DNA from 2 places in the Arthrobacter sp. Z5-13 genome. Region 2 is predicted to be linked to the other one. Evidence: predicted binding sites of a transcription regulator. Region 2 holds the regulator's gene; the other holds the start of a gene.

Region 1 (12,193 bases), 1.4 Mb from region 2:
TTGACGGCGAACACCACTGCCTCACCCTTCTCGGCGTCGAAGGTGGCCACCGCTGACAGTGCATCGAAGTTCTCGATTTTCCCGGCGCTCAGCGCCGGCGATTCCAGGGCAACCTTGAGCACCGTACCCGCGGCATGGCGGGACGTGAGCGCAAAGGGGTGGAACGAGGTCTGCTTCCAGGCGCGGCCGCCCGGCTCGGTCATAATCGGGGCAATGACGTTCACCAACTGGGCCAGGCTGGCGGAGTGCACCCGGTCCGTGTTCCGGAGCAGGGTGATCAGGAGATCACCGACGACGACGGCGTCCGCCACTGTGTAGCGATCCTCCAGCAGCACGGGTGCCACAGGCCAGTCCTTGCCGCTCGGGACCTTGGATTCAGCGCGGCTGCCATGCCAGACATTCCACTCGTCAAAGGAAATGTTCACCTGCTTGGAGGATTTCTTCACGGACTTCACGTGATCGATGTGTGCCACGGTGTCCCGGATGAACTGATCCATCTTGTGGCCCGCGGAAAGGTGCTCCTGCAGGTCACCGAAGTCTTCAAAGTACTGGTGGGCAGAAACAAGGTCCACCAGGTCGTAGGTCTCTGTCAGGACAATACGCTCCCATTCCCCGAAGGTGTCCATACCGGGTGAGGAGCTTCCGCAGGCCACGAGCTCCAGGTCAGGCTCGATCATCCGCATGCCGCGTGCTGTGTCCGCAGCGAGGCGCCCGTACTCCAGGGCGTTCTTGTGACCGATCTGCCAGGGACCGTCCATTTCGTTGCCAAGGCACCACATCTTGATGCCATAGCCGGTTTCCGCGCCGTTGGCCCGGCGCTGATCCGAGAACGCTGTGCCGCCGTCGATATTGCAGTATTCAAGAAGGTCCAGAGCCTCCTGAGTGCCCCGGGTTCCGAGGTTCACGGCCATCATGGGTTCGACGCCGGCCTTCGCCGTCCATTTTGCGAACTCGTCCACGCCAACGTGGTTCGGGTCGGTGGTGTGCCAGGCAAGGTCAAGACGTACCGGGCGCTTTTCCACCGGCCCCACACCATCTTCCCAACGGTAACCGGAGACGAAGTTTCCGCCCGGGTAACGGATGGTGGAAACCCCGAGCTCACGCGTGAGCTCCAGGACGTCGGTGCGGAAGCCATCCTCATCCGCAGAAGGATGGCCGGGCTCGAAGATGCCCGTATAAACACAGCGGCCCAGGTGCTCCACAAAGGAGCCAAAAGTCCTCCTGCGGACCGGCCCCACGGTGAAGGCGGGGTCGATGGTGATTTGTGCCGTGGCTGACTCAGTATTGCCCGTATTACTCAAGGGAAGGATCCTCGCTCTAGTTTCTACAACGTTATAGAACATTCTTGAAGATCAAGCGTGGTACGTCAAGGGATTTGGAAAGTCAGCCCAGGAATTCCTTTCACGTTGGTTTGGCGCTGCCGCCGCGCCCCCCAGCAGCGCGGCGACAGCATGGGTGAACACAGAGAGGCCAGCCTGGTCTTTGGCAATGGTTGATCAACCGGCGGGGCTGTTAATCCCGCTGCTTCACCCGCTGCCCGGCCAGGAAATGTATCAGGTGTCTGGCCTGGCTTTGCTGCCGGACCAGACAGCCGATATCGAAGGCCGACTAACTACTGGGCAGCTAGTGGGTCTGGGCCAGGGGGTCCGGCCAGTTGCCGACGGCGCCCCGCACCGCATGCGGCCACCAACCGATCCGTCCTCTGGCGGAGGACCGCTCCCGGACTAGGGCCCGGGCACAGTCCAGTTGGGTGCAAACAGACATGAGATTCTCCTGACTGAAGTTTCATTCCGAACGCTGACAGCGTCCGGGGCCTTCGTCTGCCTGGAAAAGGGCAGAGTTGACCCATTCAGTCGGGGGTGCACCCGGGATCGAAGGGTGGAGCGACGGGTGGGAGTTCCTGGAGGCTGGGCATTCTGCCAAAGCGGGCCGCCAAGGGAATTGCCCAGAACGCTGCCACTTCCGCCCACGCCTGGGCTCCGCCACCCGCAGATCCGGTGGATCCGGAGCCTGGGCCGACAGCAAGGGCAGCCTGGAGGCGCCGTTCTCCGGGGACTGGTGCCTCCGGTACCGGCGCTGATCCAGCGGGTTCTCCCATAACCGCCAGCGCGTGCAGGGCAGGCGGGGTCAAAAGCCCTTGTCCTGTTCTTGTTCCGGCCGTGATTCCGGCGGGTTCGCTCTCTAGGGGAGGTGAAGGCGGCCCGGCGTTCGCCTCAACGGCCTCGGCGCCGGGTTGGCTGGCAATCGCTTCGCTGTTTTGGCTGCCGTTGAGACCTTCTTGACCAGGTAAAAGAACATCCGGTACGGGCGGAAGCGGCTCCGACAGAACAGGAGGCACCACGTCCGTTCCCGGCAACGGAGCAGGCGGCAGGATATCCACCACGCCTTCCACCACGCCCGGGACAATATCCCCCGCACCGTCCACCACGCCGTCGACGACCTCCACTACGTCTGTAACCACGGGCACCAGCAGTACCGGATCCACCGTTGACTGAACGGTTGACTCAACGGCCCCCACTACCTCAGCGAGTGCGGCGCCGACGGTCGGAATGGTGCCTGCGACGGTGTCGCTGGCAGCTTCTGTCACCGTATTGGTCACCGTGTTCACCGGTTCGGTCACGGCATCCGTTTCCGGAAGCAGCGTGTTCGACGGGAGTTCGGCAAGGGCCGGAAGTGGGACCGTCGTGGCGGACGCTTCCTCGAGAGTGGTGGTGCCGGTCTGCGTCGACTGAGGCACGAGGTCAGAATCCGACAGGGCGGCGCTGGCGGTTCCAGCACCCCAGATCAGCCAGGCCAAGGCAGCAAAAGCGGCGAACAAAAAAGGGCGCAGGACACTTCGGCGACGATCATTTGGCGCGAGGTCCATTTTCCACCACCACATGCACAAGGGGAGGCCAGAATACGCCCGACGCCATAGCATCGTCTAGACCACGGCGCTGCCTTCCAGACCATGCCTGACCCACCAGGCGCAGCGGTCCAGCACCTTGAGCGTGGCCTGCGAGCCTAAGGCGCGGTGTGCTTGGCCAGGAAATCGAACGTCTGGTCCCGCGCATCCTGGGCCGCTTTGTAGTCCAGATGGAACTGGTACTCGTGCGGAAGCGCCGGCTCGTGCCCGGCAGGGAAGAACAGCTCTGTCACTGGCACCCCTGCGGATTTCAGCCGGTTGCTGTAGGGGATGGACTGGAGCCACGTGAGGCCGTCACCGTTCCCACCGCTGATGAACGTGGGTGGGAAATCGCCGGTGACGAACTCCACGGTGGACATGGTGCTGCCCGCATAGGTGTCCGACCAGTCCTTGGTGCCCGTGTACCCCCAGAGGGATATTTTGAAGCCCCAGGCCGCAATACCGTTGAGATCCGCCATGGCCTGGAGATCGTAAACGCCGCAGTGCAGGATGGTGGCGGCCAGCTGCTTCTTCTCCAGCGCGGGTTCGATGCCCAGGAGGTTGGCATAGGCGGGGTTCACGGTGAGCGTGGCGAGCTGGCTGGCCAGTTGCGCACCGGCAGAATCCCCGGCGAGCACAATCTTGTTCGGATCGACTTTGAGTTCGGCAGCATGCTCGATGATGTACCCGAGTGCCTTGTTGAGGTCCTCCACCGCAGCCGGGTAGGTGGTCTCCGGGGCTATCGGGTAGTCGAGGCTGATGGTCGTGTATCCCTTGGCTGCCAGGATCCGAAGATAGGGCTCCACATTGGTTTTGTTTCCGGAGATCCAGGCCCCGCCATGGATCCAGACGACGGCGGGCAACGGCCCGGCAGCGCTCTCGGGAGTAAAGGCGTCCAAGGTGCCGCCCTCCATGTAGGCAACATCCCTGCTTTCTGCCATCGGAGTGTCGGGAACGTACGGAAGCATCTCTTCGACGGTGGACTTCGCTCCGCCCTCGAACACGCTGCGGATCAGGAGTGCGGATGGCCAGGGAGTGATGGACAGGGCAATCAGTGCCACGAGGACCAGCACTATGGCGACGTCAAGAATCCGAAACCTTCTTCGCCTGACCTTTGGGTCCCGCTTCTCCTCGAAATCAGCCAAGGCAACGTCTACCGTGTTGCGGCGTTCAGCGGTGATGGCAGTCGGTTCTAAAGGTCCCATTGCGCGCTCTCCCCCGGTCAGGCGTTCAGGATCTGTTCAGAGCTTCAGGATAGGGCAGAGGGCCGGACTTAAACAGGAGCGGGGCGTGGTGGATGTCCACCGCGCCCCGCTCCGTTCCCTAAAAGAAAACGGTCAGTTCTTAGAGCCCGCCGGCCAGCTTGTAGTAGGCGGCGTTCCAGTTCAGCTCTTTCTTGAACTGCTTGATGGTGGTGTTTTCGTCAATGGTGAGCAGTTCGGTCTGGGCGATCTCTGCGAAGTCCTCGAACACATCCATCCCGACTGCGGTGGAAAGCACCGTGTGGTGGGCCGCTCCGGCCGTGAGCCAGGCTGCCGCGGACGTGGCGAAGTCAGGCTTGGGCGACCACAGGGCTCGGGCAACCGGAAGGTTGGGCAGGGGCTCGTCGAGGTCCACGACGTCCACGGCGTTGGCAACAAGGCGGAAGCGGTCGCGCATGTCGGACAGGGCCACCACAACTCCCGGGCCGGCGTCGGTGTCGAAGACCATGCGAACGGGGTCTTCCTTGCCGCCGATGCCCAGCGGGTGGATCTCGACGCGCGGCTTGGAGGCTGTCAGCGACGGGCAGACCTCGAGCATGTGCGCCCCGAGGATCTTTTCCTGGCCCGGTGTGAGGTGGTAGGTGTAGTCCTCCATGAGCGAGGCGCCGCCGGGCAGTCCCGCGCCCATGACCTTGGCCGCGCGGACCAGGATGGCTGTCTTCCAGTCGCCCTCGGCACCGAAGCCGTAACCGTCGGCCATGAGCCGCTGCACTGCCATGCCGGGGAGCTGCCGGAGCGCGCCGAGGTCCTCGAAGGAGGTTGTGAACGCGGCGGAGCCGTTGCCTTCCAGGAAGCTGCGGAGGCCGAGCTCGATCCGTGCACTGTAGCGCAGCGATTCGTGCCGGGTACCGCCGGCCTTCAGCTCCTCTGCCACCTCGTAGAGGTCCTCGTACTCAGCAACAAGCTTGTCGACGTCGGAGTCGGCAGTACCGTGCACGGCGTCAGCGAGTTCGTTCACCGACCAGGTGTTGACTGATACGCCGAACCGGAGCTCGGCCTCGGTCTTGTCCCCCTCGGTGACAGCGACGTTGCGCATGTTGTCACCGAAGCGGGTCAGTTTCAAGGTCCGGACGGCAGCCCAGCCGGCAGACGCGCGCTGCCAGACACCAACCTGGCGGGTGACCTCGGGGTTGGAAACGTGGCCCACAACAGTCTTGCGCGGAATGCCCAGGCGGGACTGGATGTAGCCGAATTCGCGGTCGCCGTGGGCGGCCTGGTTCAGGTTCATGAAGTCAAAGTCGATGTCCGCCCAGGGCAGTTCGACGTTGGCCTGGGTGTGCAGGTGCAGGAGCGGCTTGCGGAGCAGATCCAGGCCCTGGATCCACATCTTGGCGGGAGAGAACGTGTGCATCCAGGCGGTGACGCCGATGACCTGATCGGCGGAGTTGGCCTCCAGTGCAGTACGGCGGATCGCGTCTGAATCGGTGAGGACCGGCTTCCAGACCACCTTAACCGGAACGGAGGATGAGGCGTTGAGCTGGTTGGCGATCTCCTGGGACTGCGCTGCGACCTGCTTCAGTACGTCCTCGCCGTAGAGGTGCTGGCTGCCGGTCAGGAACCAGACTTCATACTGTTCGAGCGAAGTGTTGTTGGCGTTGTTCATGATGACTCCTGGAAAAAGTGGGGGCCTACTGGCCGTAAACGTTCTGGTAGCGGGCGTAGAGGGATTCGATGGCTGCTTCATCGATGGGCAGCGGTTCGCCCAGCTGCCTGGAAATATGGACGGTGCGTGCCACTTCTTCGCACATGACGGCTGCCTTGACGGCGGATTTGGCATCTTTGCCGATGGTGAAAGGCCCGTGGTTCTGCATGAGGACTGCCGGTGAATGGGAGTCCTTGAGAGTGTCCACAATGCCTTGGCCGATGGAGTCGTCACCGATGAGGGCGAACGGCCCCACGGGGATGGATCCACCGAACTCGTCGCTCATCATGGTCAGGACGCAGGGGATTGCCTCGCCCCGCGCTGCCCACGCCGTGGCGTAGGTGGAGTGGGTGTGCACCACTCCACCGACCTCCGGCATGTGCCGGTAGACGTACGCATGGGCTGCAGTGTCCGACGACGGCGCGAGGGCCGGGTTGCCCCACTCCCCCTCCGCCGGGTCACCATTGACAGGAGTCCCGAACAGGTCCGTGACCACCATCGACTCGGGGGTCAGATCGTCGTAGGAGACGCCGGAGGGCTTGATGACCATCAGGTCATGGCCGGGGACGCGGGCCGAAACGTTGCCAGCGGTCCACACCACCAGTTCATACCGGGTCAGCTCCGCATGCAGGGAACAGACCTCGGCGCGCAGCCGGCCGATTGTTTCCAGGAGCGTGCTCATGCGTCTACCTTCTCTGCCCGCTCAGCGGCGTCGGATTCGCTTGCTTCACTGGAATGACCGCCCAGGCCGGGTTTGGCCGCCCGCTGGATCGCCTTGAGCCGATGCATCACGTCATTCGCACCGCGGCCGAAGTAATCGTGCAGGGTACGGTATTCCTGGAACAGGGCGTCGTACGCGGCCACGTTCTCGGGAATGGGCACATAGACCTCTCCGGGCTCCGACCCCATAGCGGCCGCTGCCTCCCGGATATCCGGGTAAGCGCCGGCTGCCACAGCGGCATGGATGGCGGACCCCAGGGCAGGTCCCTGGGTGGAACCGATGGTGGAGAGCTGCAGCCCTGTGGCGTCCGCATAGATCTGCATCAGGAGCTTGTTCTTCAGCAGCCCGCCGGCAACGATGAATTCCTTGACCGGAACTCCTGAGTCCCGGAATGCGTCCACGATGGTGCGGGTGCCAAAGGCCGTAGCCTCCAACAGCGCACGGTACGTGTCCTCCGGCTTGGTGGCAAGGGTCTGGCCAACCACTACGCCCGAGAGCTCGTGGTCCACCAGCACCGAGCGGTTACCGCTGTGCCAGTCCAGGGCAATCAGCCCGTGCTCGCCGATGGCCTGGCGGGAGGCCAGTTCCGTCAGGTACTCATGGATGCCCAGCCCCGCGGCGGCTGCTGCCTCGTGGTACGCCGGCGGAACACCGTTCTTGGTGAACCAGCCAAAGATGTCGCCCACACCGGACTGGCCGGCCTCGTAGCCCCAAAGGCCGTCGACGATGCCGCCGTCCACCACGCCGCACATACCCGGAACCTCGTGCAGCTCCGTTCCGTTCATGACATGGCAGGTGGAGGTTCCCATGATGGCCACCAGCTGGCCGGACTCAACAGCCTTCGCCGCCGGTGCAGTAACGTGCGCGTCAACGTTTCCGACGGCGACGGCGATGCCCTCCGGCAACCCGGTCCAGGCAGCGGCCTCGGCAGTGAGGTAGCCGGCGGCGTCGCCAAGGCGGCCGATGGTGTGCTCCAGCTTGTCGCTCACGAACGTCTCGAACGCCGGGTTCAATGCCGTGAGGAAGTCTGCGGAGGGGTAGCGGCCGTCCTGGTAGATACCCTTGTAGCCGGCGGTGCAGGCGTTGCGGACGTAGTTCCCGCTCAGCTGCCACACAATCCAGTCGGCTGCTTCAACCCAGTGATCCATTGCTTCATATGCCTGCGGGTCCTCTTCCAGAAGCTGCAGGCCCTTCGCGAATTCCCACTCGGAGGAAATGAGACCGCCGTAACGGGGCAGCCAGCTCTCGCCCAGTTCAGCGGCGAGGGTGTTGATGCGGTCCGCCTGCGGCTGGGCGGCGTGGTGGCGCCACAGTTTTACGTAAGCGTGCGGACGGTTGGCGAACTCCGGCAGTTCGTTCAGCGGTGTGCCGTCAGCCTTGACGGGGACCATGGTGCAAGCCGTGAAGTCGGTGGCGATACCGATGACCGCGGCAGGATCGATGCCGGCTTCGGCGATGGCAGCGGGAACGGCGTTCCGGAGCACATCGCGGTAGTCGTTGGGAACTTGAAGGGCCCAGTCAGCGGGAAGCCGCACGCCGCCGTCGCCCGCTACATCAGCGGGCAACGCCTCCGTGACCACAGCATGCGGGTAATCAAATACACCGCTGCCCAGTTCCTTGCCATCCGAGACGCGGACCACCACAGCACGGCCGGAGAGGGTGCCGTAGTCAACGCCGATGACGTATTGCTCAGCCACGGAACCGTGGTGAGCGGGAGAATTTTCGTTCTGCATATCTGCCTCCAGGGAAGAGGCAACGACCTCTTTTGCCTTCGTTGGAAATTGATGGTTATTACTAATTGTGAACGCTAACACGGCCGACGTCAAGACGCTGATACCGCTTTCGGAAAGGTGATACCCAGCCATCGGGAACCGGCTGGGTATCACCTCGGTTTTACTTGGTTTTTTGGCCGTCAACCGGCGCAAGCCGGATGAACGTCACCGATTTCGGTTGGAAGTTGTATGTGAAATTAGTGCCTGCACCTGTGAACACACTGGCTGCCGGAACCAGGTTTTGACCATCACTGGTAGTGGTCAAAGTGGTCACTGCGGCGCTGGAGCTGATCTTTGGTGTTCCAGCGACTTTGACGTCGACGGCGGCCGCCTCACCCGAGGTGTTGACTACCTTGAGGATTGTTTCCCCTGTCTCGGCATCTTTGGTGGCAACGGAGTAGATGGGATCCACCGGAGTTTCGTCAATCGTCCCCCAGAGGACATCGTCGAGGTACAGCTTGGCTGTTGGCCCTGTGACTTCGATCCGGATATCGTACTGGCGGCCCGTCTCAATGGTGGTGCCGGTTTCGATCAGGGTGCTCTTTGCCCCGTTGACGGCCTTCTCCACCACTGACTTGCTGTTGTTCCAGCCGCCCAGGTTCCACCAGTAGTAGTTGCCGGTGTCCTTGACCCCGAAAGCGATGAGGAATCCTTCTGCACCGGCAGTCTTGGTGGCCTTGGTGTTGAGGGTGTAGTTGCTCCACGCCGGGTTTCCGGCGGTGACCATAGTGTTCAGCGCTGTGGTGCTCGACTGGACGTAAGCGCCGTCCTGGACTGACCAGGTTCCAACTCCGTTGCCCGTCCATGCCGAGGCCGTGCCGGCGAAGTCATCAGTAAACAGCTGGCTGCCGTCCGCACTGGTGACCCTCACGTCGTCGTACTTTGCCGCGGTGGCCCATGTCGAGAGCCCGATCTGGCCGGTAATGGGTGGTGCCGCCAGGCCCGGGGCGTTGTTCTGGGAGCTGGGCACAACGTGGCTGCCGACGTTGTTCATGAAGAGCTTCTGCACTTCGAAGTTGGGCGTGGTCCTGATGGAGGTGCCGTTGAAGAACATAAGGTCCGGGCTCCACTGGACGTTGGCTTCGTTGGCGATCAACGGCGCGTAGGAAGCCATCCGGACAACGTCAGCATTCCGCTCCAAGCCCGTCATGAATGACGCTTCGGCCAAGGCGTTCTCCGGCTTGTTGGCCAACGAAGCGAACTCACCGAGGAATACCTTGTAGCTGTCGCGGTCATAGGAGTCGTAACGGTGGTTGTTGGTCAGGAACCAGTCGGGCGAGTTGTAGTAGTGCTCGTCGACGAAGTCGACCTTACGGTCGGCGTTGAATTTGGAGAGATCATCGAAGTTGGCCCCCTGATCGTCCGGGCCGGTGTTGCCGATGACCTGGATATCGGGATAGGCCGCCTCAACAGCGTCCTGGAACTGGATGAAGTACGCCTTGAACTCCGGCTTGTACTCCTCGTTGCCCAGGCTGATGCGGCCCAGGTTGTAGGGCGCAGGGTGGCCATAGGCGATGCGCTTGGCGCCCCATTCGGTACTGGCGTCTCCATTCGCGAACTCGATCAGGTCCAGGGTGTCCTGGATGTACTTGTCCAGGGTTGCCTGGTCGGGGACGGCACGGTTGTCGCCGCAGCCGGTGACACCGACGGGGACCACGGGAACGGGGATGGCCTTGAGGTCTTCGGCCCACTGGAAATACTCCATGTAGCCGAGGCCGTAGGTCTGGTTGTAGCCCCAGAAGTTCCTGTTGGCGGGACGCTGCTCAACCGGGCCAATGGTTTCTTTCCATTGATACGTACGGGAGCGGGTGTAATTGGGCGCAGAGTAGGAGTCGTAACTGCCGGTGTTGACGATGCAGCCACCGGGAAACCGGAGGAACCCGGGATTGAGTTCAGCGATTTTTTCCGCGAGATCCTTACGCAGCCCATGGCCGTTCCACGTCTCCTGGGGCATCAGCGAAATCATGTCCAGGCGGACTGTGCCTGTCCCCTGAACAACAGTGGAGAGCCGTCCCGACGCCGTCGAGGACTTAGGCGAAAGAGTCACATTGTATTTTTTCCAGGCATCACCCTTGACCTTGATGCTGGCCAGGTCAAGCCGGGTGCCTTCAGGTGTTTCCAGTGCGACGGCGAGAGTGGAACCCGCCGGATTGGAGGTTCTGGCCCAGACGGAATAGTCGTACTTCTTGCGGGCCTCCAGACGGTGTCCGCCGTTCCAGCCGCTGTTGCGGACGCCGACGCCGGCTCCTGCACCAGCGCCGGCAGTACCTGCCTCGATCAGCAGGTAGTTCCGGTTGTTCTCGTTCAGGCGATGGTCGTCGTTCTGAACAGAGGCCGTACCGGCGCTTCCGCGCTGGAGGATTTCCCATGCACTGAGCGGAGTATAGGAGCGGTTGTCCTCTGAATCGAATTCGAAGGACCTGTTCTGCACCAGTTCGGCGTAGATGCCCCCGTCCGCGCCCTGGTTGATGTCCTCGTAGAAGGCGCCATACATCGTCGGAGCTATATCAGGACCGGCTTGGTCAGCGTTCACTGTAATGGTGCGGTTGGTGGTTTCGGCGTGGGCGGGAAGAGCCGGCGCGAGGGTGAGGGTGGCTGCCGCGAGCGATCCCGCCAGGGCCATGGTGCAAGCCCTCTTTACGGGGCTTGGACGAACTGTGCTTTGCATGGGAGGTGAGAACCCTTTCTCCATTGAACGGCTGCGGCCCGGGCTGCGGTTTGTGAACGCTAACACACCGGAGGCTGTAGAAAGTATTGTTCAGGCCCTGGTCAAAAGTAAAGAGGGTCAGCCATAGAGAAGCCGGCTCCTTGCGTCATAAACCGACAGTGTCCCAATTGTGATGTCCGCTACTTGACGCATGTCATTGTTAGCGTTCACACTTGCTGGCAGAGCAAGCAGCTCACAGCAATGGCGGTGTTAGGTCTCCCGCCTGCATGTAACTAACGCTTCCGGGAGGAATGTTGTGTTTAAGAAATCTCTAGTCGCCGTTATGGCCGCGTCAGCTATTGCCCTCACTGCCTGTGGAGGTGGCGGCCAGGCCGCTTCCAGCACCGGCGGTGCGGATAAGAAAATCGTGATGGGCTTCGCCCAGGTCGGCGCGGAAAGCGGCTGGCGCAGTGCCAACACCAAGTCTGTTCAGGAATCCGCCAAGGAAGCCGGCATCGACCTGAAGTTCTCCGATGCCCAGCAGAAGCAGGAAAACCAGATCAAGGCGATCCGGTCCTACATCCAGCAGAAGGTCGACGTCATCGCCTTCTCCCCCGTGGTTGAGTCCGGCTGGGACACCGTCCTGAAGGAAGCCAAGGACGCGAAGATCCCCGTGATCCTCACCGACCGTGCCGTGGACTCGGCAGATAAGACCCTGTACAAGACGTTCCTGGGTTCGGACTTCGTCCTCGAAGGCAAGAAGGCCGGTGAGTGGCTCGTTGGTGAGTCCAAGGCCGCCACCGATACCGTGAACATCGTCGAGATCCAGGGCACCACCGGTTCCGCCCCGGCCAACGACCGCAAGGAAGGCTTCGAAGCGGCCATCAAGGCTGACCCGAAGCTGAAGATCATCGCTTCCCAGAGCGGTGACTTCACCCGCAGCGGCGGCAAGCAGGTCATGGAAGCGTTCCTGAAGAACAACCCGGACATCGACGTCGTCTTCGCCCACAACGATGACGAAGGCCTCGGCGCGATCGAAGCCATCGAAGCCGCCGGCAAGGTCCCGGGCAAGGACATCAAGATCATCACCATCGACGCCGTCAAGGACGGCATGACCGCCCTGAGCGCCGGCAAGATCAACTTCATCGTCGAGTGCAGCCCGCTGCTGGGCACCCAGCTCATGGACCTCGCCAAGAAGGTCCTCGCCGGCGAAACAGTCCCCGAGCGCGTCGTCACCGAAGAAACCACCTTCACCCAGGAACAGG
Region 2 (12,193 bases):
GAAAACTACCCTGCCGCCCACGAGGCCTTGAAGGCACTTCAGCACAGGCATTCGCAGACCTTCCTTCCGTTCAGTGACCTGATGCTGTCCCTCACCCCTGGGCACCATGCAGAGGTAGGTGGCGGCGAGGCCCCTACGGACTATTCCCGCAGCCTGGATTTGGCGCGCGGTGTGAACAGTGCCCGCTACACGATTTCCGGCCACGAAGTCAGGGTTGAGGCCTTCATCAGCAACAACCCGTCGGTACTGGTGATAACAGTGGACACCGAGCTCCCCAACGGCTTGGACATTTCGCTGGCGCTGGATTCCCCGCTGCTCATCACCAAGCGCACAGGGATAATCCGCCGCAACGGGGGAACCCAAGTCATGGCTGGCCTGGAGCTCAAGCTGCCGGCCGATGTTGCACCAAGTCACGGCACCGGGGAAATCAAGTACTCGGATGACGATTCGCTCAGTTTGCAAGGTGCAGTCACTGCGCTACTGGAGCACGACGGCGCCACAGGCACCGCAGCTGCCGGAATCGGCTCTGCTGAGCCCGGGGAGGGCGTGCAGGGGGGAGAAGGTCCGAAGGAGCCGTGGGCAACCGGGGTGAAGCATGCGGTGATCTATGTCAGTGGCACCACCACCTTCGATGGGATGGGCCGCCCGCCCCAGGGCACCTCAACGAAGGCGGCTGAAGCCGTGACGGCTACTTTGGTGGACGCCAGCAAGATGGGGCCGGAGTTTCTCCTGCACCGGCATGAGGAGGACCATGGCGCGCTGTACAGGGCAACAAATCTCCGCCTCGGGGCGGGAGAGCGGTATACGGGAGGCCCCGGCGGCACGAATACCGCCCAACGGCTTGCCTTGGCCAACTCCCATCCCGAAGGTCCTTTAGCTGCCGATCCAGGGCTTTCAGCATTGCTCTTCAATTACGGCCGCTATCTGCTGATCTCCAGCTCCAGGCCCGGCGGCACTCCCGCCAACCTGCAGGGCATCTGGAACGACAAGATGCTGCCGCCCTGGAGCTCAAACTTCACTACCAACGTCAACCTCGAGATGAACTACTGGGGAGCGGAGGTGACGGGCCTCGGCGAGTGCGTGGAGCCGCTCTTTGGATTGATCGAGGCACTCCAGATGACCGGAGCCGCAACCGCGAGTGAGTACTACGGGGCCCGGGGCTGGGCCGTCCATCACAATTCAGATATCTGGGGCTACAGCAAACCCGTGGGCCACGGCATTGACTCGCCAGAATGGTCTTTCTGGCCCATGGCCGGAGCATGGCTGGTCAGGCATCTGTGGGAGCACCTGGAGTTCGGCGCTGACCGTGAATTCGCCCTCCGACGGGTGTGGCCAGCCATCAGGGGACAGGCTGAGTTCCTGTTGGACCTCTTGATCGAGTTCCCCGACGGCTCCCTGGGGACAAGCCCCTCAACCTCCCCTGAGAACAGCTTCAAGGCTGCCAGTTACGGGTCAGCGCTGCATGTGCCGGATATGGAGAATGAAGGGGCAAACGGGCCGATAAAGGTTGCGGTGGGCGCTTCCTCCTCCATGGACCTGACCCTGTGCCGGGACGTGCTTGGCATGATCGATGCCCTGGCGGTGACACTCGGGCTTGAAGATGACCCTGTAGTGAAGGAAGCCCGTGCGGCGTTGCCGAGGATTCCAATGCCGGCGCCCGGAGCCAACGGGAGGATGCGGGAATGGCTGGCGGATCCGCCGGAGTGGGAAGAGGAGCACAGGCACCTGAGTCATCTCTACCTGGCGTATCCGGGTAACGAGCCGCTGGACACAGAGCTGGAGGCCGCTGTTCGGACCAGCCTGGACGGGCGCGGTGACGATTCCACGGGGTGGTCCCTGGCCTGGAAAATGGTGATGAGGGCCCGCCTCAGGCAGCCCGAAAAAGTCTCTGCGCTGATGCGTCTGTTCTTCCGCGGCATTCCAGGTGAGGACGGGCATGTCACCTTCGGTGGGGGCCTCTATCCCAACCTCTTCGCTGCCCATCCACCGTTTCAGATCGACGGCAACCTTGGCTACATCGCTGGCGTTGCAGAGTGCCTCGTCCAGAGCCATCGCGGGGAAATCGAGCTCCTGCCGGCCCTGCCAGCCGAGTTGTCCGACGGCGAGGTATCGGGACTCCGGGCCCGTCCCGGCGTCGTGGTTTCCTTGGCTTGGAGAAGCGGGAATCTGGAAATGGCGTCCATTGCCTTGGCGCCGGGCTCCCCATCAAGCCGGTCCCTCCGGATCAGGTACGGCGAGCGGACCCAGGAAGTTGTAGTCCATGCACAAGGGGAGACAAAACTGGACCTGGCTGGCTTCCTTAGTGAACCGCACGTTGCCGCTGGAAGATGAGTCCAGCGCGCGGCACCTGACTTCCTGCGTGATCTGTTGGCGGGGTACCAGGAACGCAAGATGACGGCCAGGATCAACCGAATTTTGCCCTGATCGACACCGTCCGGTTATGGTGTTGGCTATGACTAACCGTTGGTATGCGTATTTTTCGTTGGCTCTGGAGGAGCCCGCGTCTAACTGACACGCACCCAACTTTCCTTCAGAGCCAACAGGGCAGAGATCATTCTCTGCCCTTCGCCATTTCTACGGCGGGTTCTGACCAGGGCCCGCTCCTATCTGGAACAGGACCCCTATGAGCACCACAGCAGCCGCCGCCAATCCCCAACATTCCACCTCGAACTTGAGGATCAGCGAGTTCACTGCGCTGCCCACTCCCCACGAGATGATCGCTGAGCTTCCGTTGGACGCCAAGGTGACGGACGTCGTCGGGCGGGGAAGGGATGAAGTCCGCGCCGTCATGGACGGCCTGGACGACAGGTTGCTGGTGATCGTAGGTCCCTGCTCCATTCACGATCCGAAGGCGGGGCTGGAATACGCCCGCAGGCTCGTCAGCCAGGCTGAGAAGCACAAGGAAGACCTGCTGATCGTGATGCGGGCGTACTTCGAAAAGCCGCGGACCACGGTGGGGTGGAAGGGGCTCATCAACGATCCCCATCTGGATGGCAGCCACGACATTGCCACCGGCCTCCGTGCGGCCCGGAGCTTCCTTCAGCAAGTAACGGCCTTGGGGCTCCCAACCGCTACCGAGTTCCTTGAGCCCATCAGCCCGCAGTACACGGCGGATCTCGTCTCTTGGGGCGCCATTGGGGCCCGCACCACGGAAAGCCAGATCCACCGGCAGCTGGCGTCAGGACTTTCCATGCCCATCGGCTTCAAAAACGGTACCGACGGCGACCTCCAGGTGGCAGTTGACGCGTGCAGCGCCGCTGGTGCTGCGCAGGCTTTCCTGGGGATTAACGACGACGGCAAGGCTGCCCTGGTAGCGACGGCCGGCAACCCGGACACGCACGTGATTCTCCGTGGCGGACGCAAAGGGCCCAATTACTCCGCAGCCGACGTCGAAGCCGCTTCTGCCCGGCTGGCAGCGAAGAACCTGAACCCCCGGCTGATCGTCGATGCCAGCCACGCGAACAGCGGGAAAAGCCACCACCGTCAGGCCGAAGTCGCCTTCGAACTCGGCGCTCAGTTGGAGGAAGGCGGGGCTTCAGCCAACGCCATTGCCGGCGTCATGCTGGAGAGCTTCCTGGTAGGCGGCGCCCAGAACCTGGACGTGAGTGACGCCCATGCAACTTCCGGACTTGTCTACGGCCAAAGCGTGACGGATGCCTGCATGGAGTGGGACGTGACCGTGTCTGTGCTGGCGCAGCTTGCCGCTTCTGCCCGGAAGCGCAGGATTTCCTTGGCAGAATAAGGGCTGCCTGGTCCGATGGAATCCGCAGATATAGCCGTACGCCTTTCACATTGGCCCCAACTGCCTCTAGAGTAACTAGCACACGGTTGTCCGATGGCTCAGCATCGCCGCACCCGCAGAACACTGGTTGCCGCAGAACGCTGAGAGCAAAGGAATATGGGAAATGTCCGCAGAGTCGAACTTCTCGAACGCGAAGTTCTTGACCGTGGCCGAAGTGGCTGAGGTCATGCGCGTCTCGAAGATGACCGTCTATCGCCTGGTTCATTCGGGTGATATGCCCGCTGTCCGCTTTGGCCGCTCGTTCCGGGTGCCGGAGTCCGCCGTCGAACAGTACCTGAAACGCGCCGTCGTGGAGGGCCAGTCCGAGACGGCGTAAATCGCTGTCGTCAGTTTCCGCTCCGGATAGGCGGTAGGCTGTTAAGGAACGTTTTACGTCATTGTAAGAATCTGTCAGTTGTACAGTCTGTTGCTTAGTCCACGGACCTTTTCCATCAGACAGGTACGCATCTAGTTTGTAAGGAACTTTCGTGGGTTCAGTTATCAAGAAGCGTCGCAAGCGTATGGCCAAGAAGAAGCACCGCAAGTTGCTTCGTAAGACGCGCCACCAGCGTCGCAATAAGAAGTAGTAATACTTCCAAAGCGTCAATGCCCGTTGCCTCTCGAGGTGGCGGGCATTTTTGCGTCCTACGGTTGGTACGGCAACGGTGATTCCAGCGCAGGCGGGCCGCAGCTTCTGCTAAATAGTGGGGCCGCGGAACCGCGAGAAGCCCTTCCAGAGCCCATAGACCGCACCGCCGACCGTGGCTGCCTTCAGCCCCAGGGTGGCGGCTCGGCGTCCTGAGCGGAAATCGTAGACAGGCCAGTTGTTCTCCCGGGCATGCCGGCGCAGGCGTGCGTCAGGGTTGATAGCCACGGGATGCCCCACCATGCTGAGCAACGGGATGTCATTGTGGGAGTCGCTGTAGGCCCAGCACCTTTTGAGATCCAGGCCCTCCTCGTCAGCGATGGCCTGCACTGCCACGGCCTTGGCGGCCCCGTGGAGGATCTCGCCCACCAGTTTGCCGGTATAGACCCCGTTCTTGATTTCTCCGACCGTGCCGAGGGCTCCAGTCAGTCCGAGGCGGGTCGATATGACGGTGGCTACTTCGATGGGAGTCGCCGTTACCAGCCAGACCTTCCGGCCGACCCGGAGGTGCTGCTGGGCCAGGGCTTTGGCGCCGGGCCAGATCCTGGAAGCGATCATTTCGTCAAAGACCTCTTCGCCCAGGACTTTGATGTCTTCAACGGTGATGCCTGCTGCAAGCAGGAGGGCTGAATCGCGGACTGCATGGACGTCGTCGAGGTTCTCGCCGAGAATCACAAACTTGAACTGTTTCCAAGCGAAACCAGCAGCCTGGGTCAATGTGAACGTCCCGCGCTGGTGCATTTTCCGTGCCACGTGAAACAGGCTGGCACCCTTCATGAGGGTGTTATCGACGTCGAAGAAGGCGGCCTCGCCGTGTTGCTGGGTGGCAACCGGGCGGCGGACCACAGCAACGTACTTCTCCTCGGGCATGCCACGAGTCTAGTCAATGCGCGGCATGGCTGCCGCCTGCGGCGCTCTGTTGCTCCCCTCGTGCGATACCTGAAGGCGATTCAGGTCACCAACGTCGACGACGGCGGACAGCGCGGGCTACCGTGGAACCATGGGAAAACCAGACGTCCTCCTGCTCACTAAAGCCGATTGCCATCTATGTATGGCCGCGCGCGACGCCGTCGGCCGCGTCGCTGACGGGCTCGGACTGGAGTGGCGCGAACAGTTGGTGGACAATGACCCGGATCTCCGTGAGCGCTACGCCGAAGAGATTCCGGTGGTCTTTGTCGATGGGATTCAGCGTGACTTCTGGAAGATCGACGAAGCCCGGCTGACCAGAGTTCTCCAGCAGGCGATGGCGAAGTAGGCCTGGACCAAAGTCCGGATGACGTTGTTCCCGCTTTTGTTGACTCAAGTGGTGGGCCCTAGAGTGGACTCACAACGCGACGCAATGGAGCAGATGTGACTTCGCTCGATTCATCCCCGGAAGCAGTCCGCGGGGATTCCGGAACTGTTGCAAAGCAGATTCCGCCTGCAGCCGTGGCACGGCTCACCCTCTATTTGCGCGCCCTGACCACCATGCTGGCCGAAGGCGTGGACAGGGTCTCCTCCGAATCACTCGCTGAGGCCTCGGGCGTGAGCTCAGCCACCCTCCGCAAAGACCTTTCTCACGTAGGGTCCTACGGGACCCGCGGGGTCGGTTATGAGGTTCAGTACCTGAGCAGGAACATTTCAGCGGCCCTGGGCCTCACCAAGGACTGGAAAGTGGCTATCGTAGGTGCCGGTAACCTCGGAAAAGCGCTGGCCCGGTACGGCGGATTTGAATCGCGCGGTTTTGATGTTGTGGCCATTTTCGACGCCGATCAGATGATCGTGGGCAACGAGGTGGGCTGGCTGCGAGTAAGCGACGCCGCGGACATGGAGGCCGTCCTCCAGCGCACAGGAGCGAACATGGTGGTCCTGGCGCTGCCTGCCGCTGTCGCGCAAAGCGTGTGCGACCGGGTGGTGGCCGCCGGTGTCCGTAGCATTCTGAGCTTCGCCCCGGTGATGCTGCAGGTCCCGCCCGGCGTGAATCTCCGCAAGGTGGACATGGCCACGGAGCTGCAGATCCTCGCCTATCACGCACAAAGGACGCAGGCACCGGAGGAGCTGGAGTAAATAACCCTGCTCCGCCGGGGCGTGCGTCCTCAGCGTGGATCTCTATGGCCCTGTGTTCCAGCGGCCTGCGCGGCGAGCCCTACTGGCTCTAGCGGCCGTACGGCTGCGAATACGGGCTGGCGAAAGGCTGCTGCTTGCTGAAGTACGGTGCAGCGCCGGGGAGGTACAACAGGACGATTGCGGCGATGCCGGCCGCAGTGCCAATGGTTGCCCAGCTCAATGAGAAGAGGCCAAAGATGGACAGGGCTGCAAAAACGGTTCCCAGTATGCGGGCCCAGTTCTTTCCCTTACGCACGTTGAACGCCACCAAGGCGTACAGTCCGGCGGTGATCACGGCGAATACTGCGAGCACTCCGACGATCATGCCTTTGAAGTCTTCGAACGGGATCTCCCCTTGGCCTTGGGCGGCCATCTGGTCTTCAAACTGCCCGCGTACGGCAGGGTCATCGAGTGTCGGAATGACCAGAAGGATGCTTAGAACTGAGATAACAGCCGAAAGGATAAGCAGGTAGAAGGAGATGTTTACCAGCTGTGGCACCGGGCTGCTGGAGCTCGGAAGCTCTGAGGGGTACTGCGAGTACGGTGACTGGCCGTAGGGAGACTGCCCATAAGGAGACTGGCCCTGCTGCGGCTGGCCGAACTGATTCTGGCCGAACTGCTGCTGTGCAGGGTTCTGGCCGTACTGCGGAGCCCCATACTGTGGCTGCTGCGGAGCGTTCTGCCCATACTGCGGCGCCCCGTACTGTGGCTGCTGCGGAGCGTTCTGCCCGTACTGGGGCTGCTGCGGAGCGTTCTGCCCGTACTGGGGCTGCTGCGGATTATTCTGGCCGTACTGCGGAGCGTTTTGCCCATACTGTGGCGGCGTGTTCTGGCCATACTGAGGGGCGTTCTGGCCGCCAGACTCAGGCTCATCCTGGTTGGCGGGAGGGACTGGGGGAGTGCTCATGTTCGATCCTTCATGTGTCGACTTCGAAAATCGGCTACCGGGATCAGTGTGATGCCCCTGCCCCCAGCATTGGTCTTGCTTCCACCGTACCGCGCTTGGTGCGGCAGCGGGATCATTCGCAAGAGGTATTCCTGTTGGATTTGAAAGGCCGCGGCAGGGGATTCCCTGCCGCGGCCTTCACTGCTTAACTAACCCGTTGGGGGCGCTTACGCCCCTTGTTGTGCGCTGTCAGCTTTTGAAATGTTCCTGGGACTGCGGCAGCCACATCATGACGGCGGCGGCGACAGCTGCCGCCGTCCCGATCAGGCTCAGTACGCCTGTAAACAACGAGAAGGGGAGCGCCACAAGCGCCAACCCACCGAAAATCGACAGGACCAGCCGGGCCCAGCGGGCACCTTCCTTGAGCCGGATGGCAATGAAGATGTACACGGCGGCCCAAATCAGGCTGAAGATCAGCGCGACGCCAGCAATGCCACCGGCGTTACCCACGATGGTGACGAGGCTGCCCACAACACCGAGCACAGCTGCGCCAACCCAGAGCCAGTAGGAAATAACCAGTTGCTGGGGTACACCCTGGGTGTTGGTCACGCGCTCTTTGAGGTTGTTGAAATCCAAAGCAAACGTGTTGCGCGCAGGGGCGGCATAGCCGAGGCCTGCTGGTGGCGCGTTGTTAGCCGCTCCGGCGGGGGCGGCATAACCTGGCTGCCCCGGCGCCTGGTATCCGCCTGGCGACTGGTAGTTACCGGCCGGATAACCCTGGGGCGGCTGCTGGCCCTGCGGCGCCTGATAGGCCGGGGGCTGCTCGTAAGGAGTGGGCGGGACATTGCCGGGAGCCGGCTGCCCGGGCTGCTGAGGCTGAGGGGCATCACTTGGGTTGGTCATGGCTTTCACTGTAGACGGCAGTACCCCTGTTATCTAGGCAACTTTGGGCTAACTCGCCGTAAATGGCCAAGAATTTACAATCGTTGTACGACGGAGCAGGTTAAGCTGCATATTCCCTGACGGCCCTTCGTTTTGAGCTCCGGTCCTGATGACCCCTTAAACGCGCCCCCTTTAAACTCCGCGCCCCCGTCCCAGGAAACTGGAACAGGGGTGCAGGGGCAGGAATCAGTTTCCGCCGGATCAGCGGAGCGGAATCAGCAGAGCGATGCTGACCGGTGTCGGCTGATTAGGCAGCCGGGGCGATGAAGGCCAGTTCAAGGTTGATGGCAACCTTGTCGCTGACCAGGACCCCGCCCGCTTCGAGGACTGCGTTCCAGGTGAGGCCGAAGTCCTTGCGGCTGATGGTGGTTTCAGCGGAGACGCCGGCGCGGGTGTTGCCGAACGGGTCAACGGCTGCTCCGTTGAACTCGGTCTCGAGGGCAACCGGACGGGTCACTCCCTTGATGGTGAGATCGCCCTGGAGTTCGTAGCCGTCACCCTTGGGCACAATGCCGTTGGAGACGAACGAGATCTCCGGGAACTTCTCGACGTCGAAGAAGTCCTCGCCACGGACGTGGCCGTCGCGGTTGACGTCGCCGGAGTCGAAGCTGGCTGTCTGGATGGTGGCGTTGACCTTGGAATCTGCAACGTTGTCTGCCAGATCGAGGGTAGCTGTAGCTTCCTTGAACTGGCCGCGGACCTTGCTGATGCCTGCGTGGCGTACCGTGAACCCGATTTCGCTGTGCGAGGAGTCGAGGGTCCAGGTGCCGGTGGTGAGGTTGGTGGGAAGTGACATTTTAGTTCTCCTTGTTGTGCGAAAGTTCGGGTCGGAAACCATCTGATCATTACTTGAAGCATCATCTGTTGAAGCCTCAAGTAATCGCTTCACCCAGTATAAACATGCATTTGCATCTTTTATTCCGACCAGGCGGAACTTTTTTCCGAGGCCTCTAGTTCTACTTCTTGTAGAAGATTTCAGATCGCCCGTCATCTTTGAGAAACTGGTATACATGCCCCAAGCCACCGTTCATTTGCTTCGCCATGGCGAAGTCCACAATCCCGCCGGAGTCCTCTATGGACGCCTGCCCGAGTTTCATCTCTCGGAGCTTGGACGGGAGATGGCCCGCACCCTGGCGGAGCACTTCAGCCAGCGGGCTTCGCATGGGGCAAATATCGTCTACCTTGCCGCTTCACCGTTGACCCGGGCCCAGGAAACGGCGCTCCCCATATCCGAGGCACTCAGGCTGGACATCGCCGTCGAAGATCGCATCATCGAAGCCGAAAACTACTTTGAAGGCATGAAGGTCACCAAGGCGGAGCTCCGCAGGCCGAAGCACTGGCCGCGCCTTGTGAATCCCTTCCGCCCTTCCTGGGGCGAGCCGTACAAAAAGCAGGCACACCGCGTGATGGCTGCCGTCCAGGACGCGCGGCTCAAGGCGTTGGATCTGGGCGGAGACGGCGCGGAGGCCATCCTGGTGGCACACCAGCTCCCCATCTGGGCCACCAGGCTCAGCGCAGAAGGTAAGCCGCTCTGGCACGATCCGAGGAAGCGTGAGTGCACCCTGACGTCCCTGACGTCCCTTGTTTTTGACCACGAAGGTGCACTGGTGCGCGTCGACTACACCGAGCCCGCCGCAGCACTCCTCCCGGGTGCCTCCAACACACCGGGAGCCTGAGCATGCAAGGCCCAAACCCCAACCGCGGTCCCAACACCTCACGCCGCAGTGTCCTGGCAGCCGGAGGTGCGGCATTGGCCGCACTCACCCTTGGCCTGTCCGCTTGTGCACAGGAAGACGCTTTGGCCAAGCAGGCCAGGGCAGGGGACAACAAGAACTACGTGGCAGGAGATGGCTCCGTTACAGAGTTCGCAACGGCTGACCGCAAAGCCGCGTTGGGTATCAAGGGGGCCTTGTTCAATGGCTCCACGGTTGAACCGGCTGACCTCTTGGGCAAGGTCACTGTGCTCAACTTCTGGTTCGCGGCGTGCGCCCCATGCCGTGTGGAAGCGCCGCTGCTGGAAGAACTGCACCAGGAGTTCAAAGATCAGGGTGTGCAGTTCTACGGCGTCAACCTGAGGGATGAAAAAGCGACGGCAGAAGCGTTCGACAAGTCGTTCGGCCTGACTTACCCCAGCTTCAACGATAAAGATGGCGGAGTCCTCCTGGCTGTTTCGGGCCTGGTCCCGCCTGGGGCTGTTCCCACCACGCTCGTCCTGGACAAGGCCGGCAGGGTGGCTGCCCGCGTGCTCGGGGAAATCGAAAAAGGCACTTTGAAGGCCCTCATCGCCGCGGCCGTGGCTGAGTAGCGGCGGTTTCCCAGTGAACAGTCCTTTTGCCGAAGCCATCCTGAATGGATCGCTCCTGCTTGCCATCCCGGTGGCGCTGCTGGCAGGACTGGTTTCCTTCCTCTCACCGTGCGTGCTGCCGCTTGTACCGGGCTATCTTGGCTACGTCACAGGGCTCACCGGCGTGGACCTGCAGAAGCAGAGGCGCGGCCGGATGCTGGCAGGAATCGGCCTGTTCGTGCTGGGTTTCTCGGCCATCTTTGTCCTGTTGGGCGGAGCCTTCGGGCAACTCGGAACCCTCATCACCGGTCCGGAAAACGCCTGGATCACCCAGATTCTTGGCCTCCTGGTCATCGTGATGGGCGTGGTGTTCATGGGCGGGTTCGGTTGGCTTCAGCGGGATGCCAAAATCCATGCCAAACCACCCGCCGGGCTCTGGGGCGCACCCTTACTGGGAATTACCTTCGGGCTGGGCTGGGCTCCGTGCATTGGCCCCACCTACTCGGCAGTGCAGCTCCTCAGCCTCTCCGGCGGTTCCTCCGCCGCCAAGGGGGCCTTCCTGGCTTTCGTGTACAGCCTCGGCCTGGGCATTCCGTTCCTCCTGATCGCGTTGGCGGTCCGCCGGGGAATCGGTGTGCTGTCCTTTTTCCGCACGCACCGACTCGTTATCCAGCGGATCGGCGGAGGAATCCTGATCGTCCTGGGCATTCTGATGGCCACCGGCCTGTGGGGAGCCTGGGTCACCGGGTTGCAGTACTGGTTCCAAACCGATGTGAAGTTGCCAATCTGATGAGCGAGCGTGTGAAAGAACAGAAGAACTCTCCGGAGACGGCCACCAGCCAAAAGGCACCCAAGGACACTGCGGCCAATCCTGTTTCTGCGGCGAAAGCTGAAGCAGCCCTCCCCGCTCTTGGCGTCAAGGGTACGCTTCGCTGGGCATGGACGCAGCTCACCAGTATGCGTACCGCCCTGTTCCTGCTCCTCCTCCTGGCGGTGGCCGCTGTGCCCGGTTCACTGTTCCCGCAACGGCCTGCCAACCCGTCGATCGTCACCCAGCGCATCAAGAATGACGGCGATTTAGGCAAGGTACTGGACGCCCTCCAGTTCTTCGACGTCTACTCCTCCGCATGGTTCTCCGCCATTTACATCCTGCTGTTCATCTCGCTGATCGGCTGCGTAGTGCCCCGTGCAATAGCGCATTACAAGGCCATGCGCTCCCAGCCTCCCCGGACGCCTAAACGCCTTTCCCGCCTCCCGGAATACGGCACCCTGATGGTTCCGGCGGACGCCGGGATCCCGGCGTCGCGCGCTGTAAATGAAGCCGCCGGTCTGCTGAAGAAGCGCGGTTACCGCGTTGAGGTGAGGGACGACGGCGGCGCGCAGCCGTCTTTGGGGGCAGAGCGCGGCTTCCTGAAGGAGGTCGGGAACCTCGTTTTCCACACATCCCTGATCGGGGTGCTGGTCTCCGTAGCGGCCGGCGGACTCTTTGGGTACAGCGGGCAACGCATCCTGGTTGAAGGCGATACATTCGTGAACACCCTCGTGGGGTACGACCAGTTCACGCCGGGA

The links. Region 2 encodes Rex, which represses fermentation and respiration genes when NADH is low (regulators of the CRP and FNR family bind a similar motif). Its sites were predicted from a motif close to CTTGTGAANNNNTTCACAAG; they were not measured.
Region 1: the regulator Rex is predicted to act here: its motif matches at 8,307-8,326, upstream of araB (ribulokinase).

What each region holds. Positions count from the first base shown of each region.
Region 1 is NZ_CP096460.1:4,145,398-4,157,590, forward strand. Features, by position in the region: gene arfA (arabinosylfuranosidase ArfA) at 1-1,301, opposite strand, end outside; gene M1E02_RS19345 (hypothetical protein) at 1,850-2,866, opposite strand; gene M1E02_RS19350 (alpha/beta hydrolase) at 3,004-4,089, opposite strand; gene araA (L-arabinose isomerase) at 4,229-5,749, opposite strand; gene M1E02_RS19360 (L-ribulose-5-phosphate 4-epimerase) at 5,775-6,470, opposite strand; gene araB (ribulokinase) at 6,467-8,242, opposite strand; gene M1E02_RS19370 (alpha-L-arabinofuranosidase C-terminal domain-containing protein) at 8,403-10,904, opposite strand; gene M1E02_RS19375 (ABC transporter substrate-binding protein) at 11,245-12,193, shown strand, end outside.
Region 2 is NZ_CP096460.1:957,617-969,809, forward strand. Features, by position in the region: gene M1E02_RS04505 (glycoside hydrolase family 95 protein) at 1-2,331, shown strand, start outside; gene M1E02_RS04510 (3-deoxy-7-phosphoheptulonate synthase) at 2,624-3,742, shown strand; gene M1E02_RS04515 (helix-turn-helix domain-containing protein) at 3,906-4,118, shown strand; gene M1E02_RS04520 (30S ribosomal protein bS22) at 4,270-4,368, shown strand; gene M1E02_RS04525 (HAD family hydrolase) at 4,479-5,297, opposite strand; gene M1E02_RS04530 (glutaredoxin family protein) at 5,428-5,682, shown strand; gene M1E02_RS04535 (redox-sensing transcriptional repressor Rex) at 5,778-6,473, shown strand; gene M1E02_RS04540 (hypothetical protein) at 6,562-7,419, opposite strand; gene M1E02_RS04545 (hypothetical protein) at 7,648-8,301, opposite strand; gene M1E02_RS04550 (YceI family protein) at 8,588-9,136, opposite strand; gene M1E02_RS04555 (histidine phosphatase family protein) at 9,351-10,016, shown strand; gene M1E02_RS04560 (TlpA family protein disulfide reductase) at 10,019-10,645, shown strand; gene M1E02_RS04565 (cytochrome c biogenesis CcdA family protein) at 10,659-11,414, shown strand; gene resB (cytochrome c biogenesis protein ResB) at 11,414-12,193, shown strand, end outside.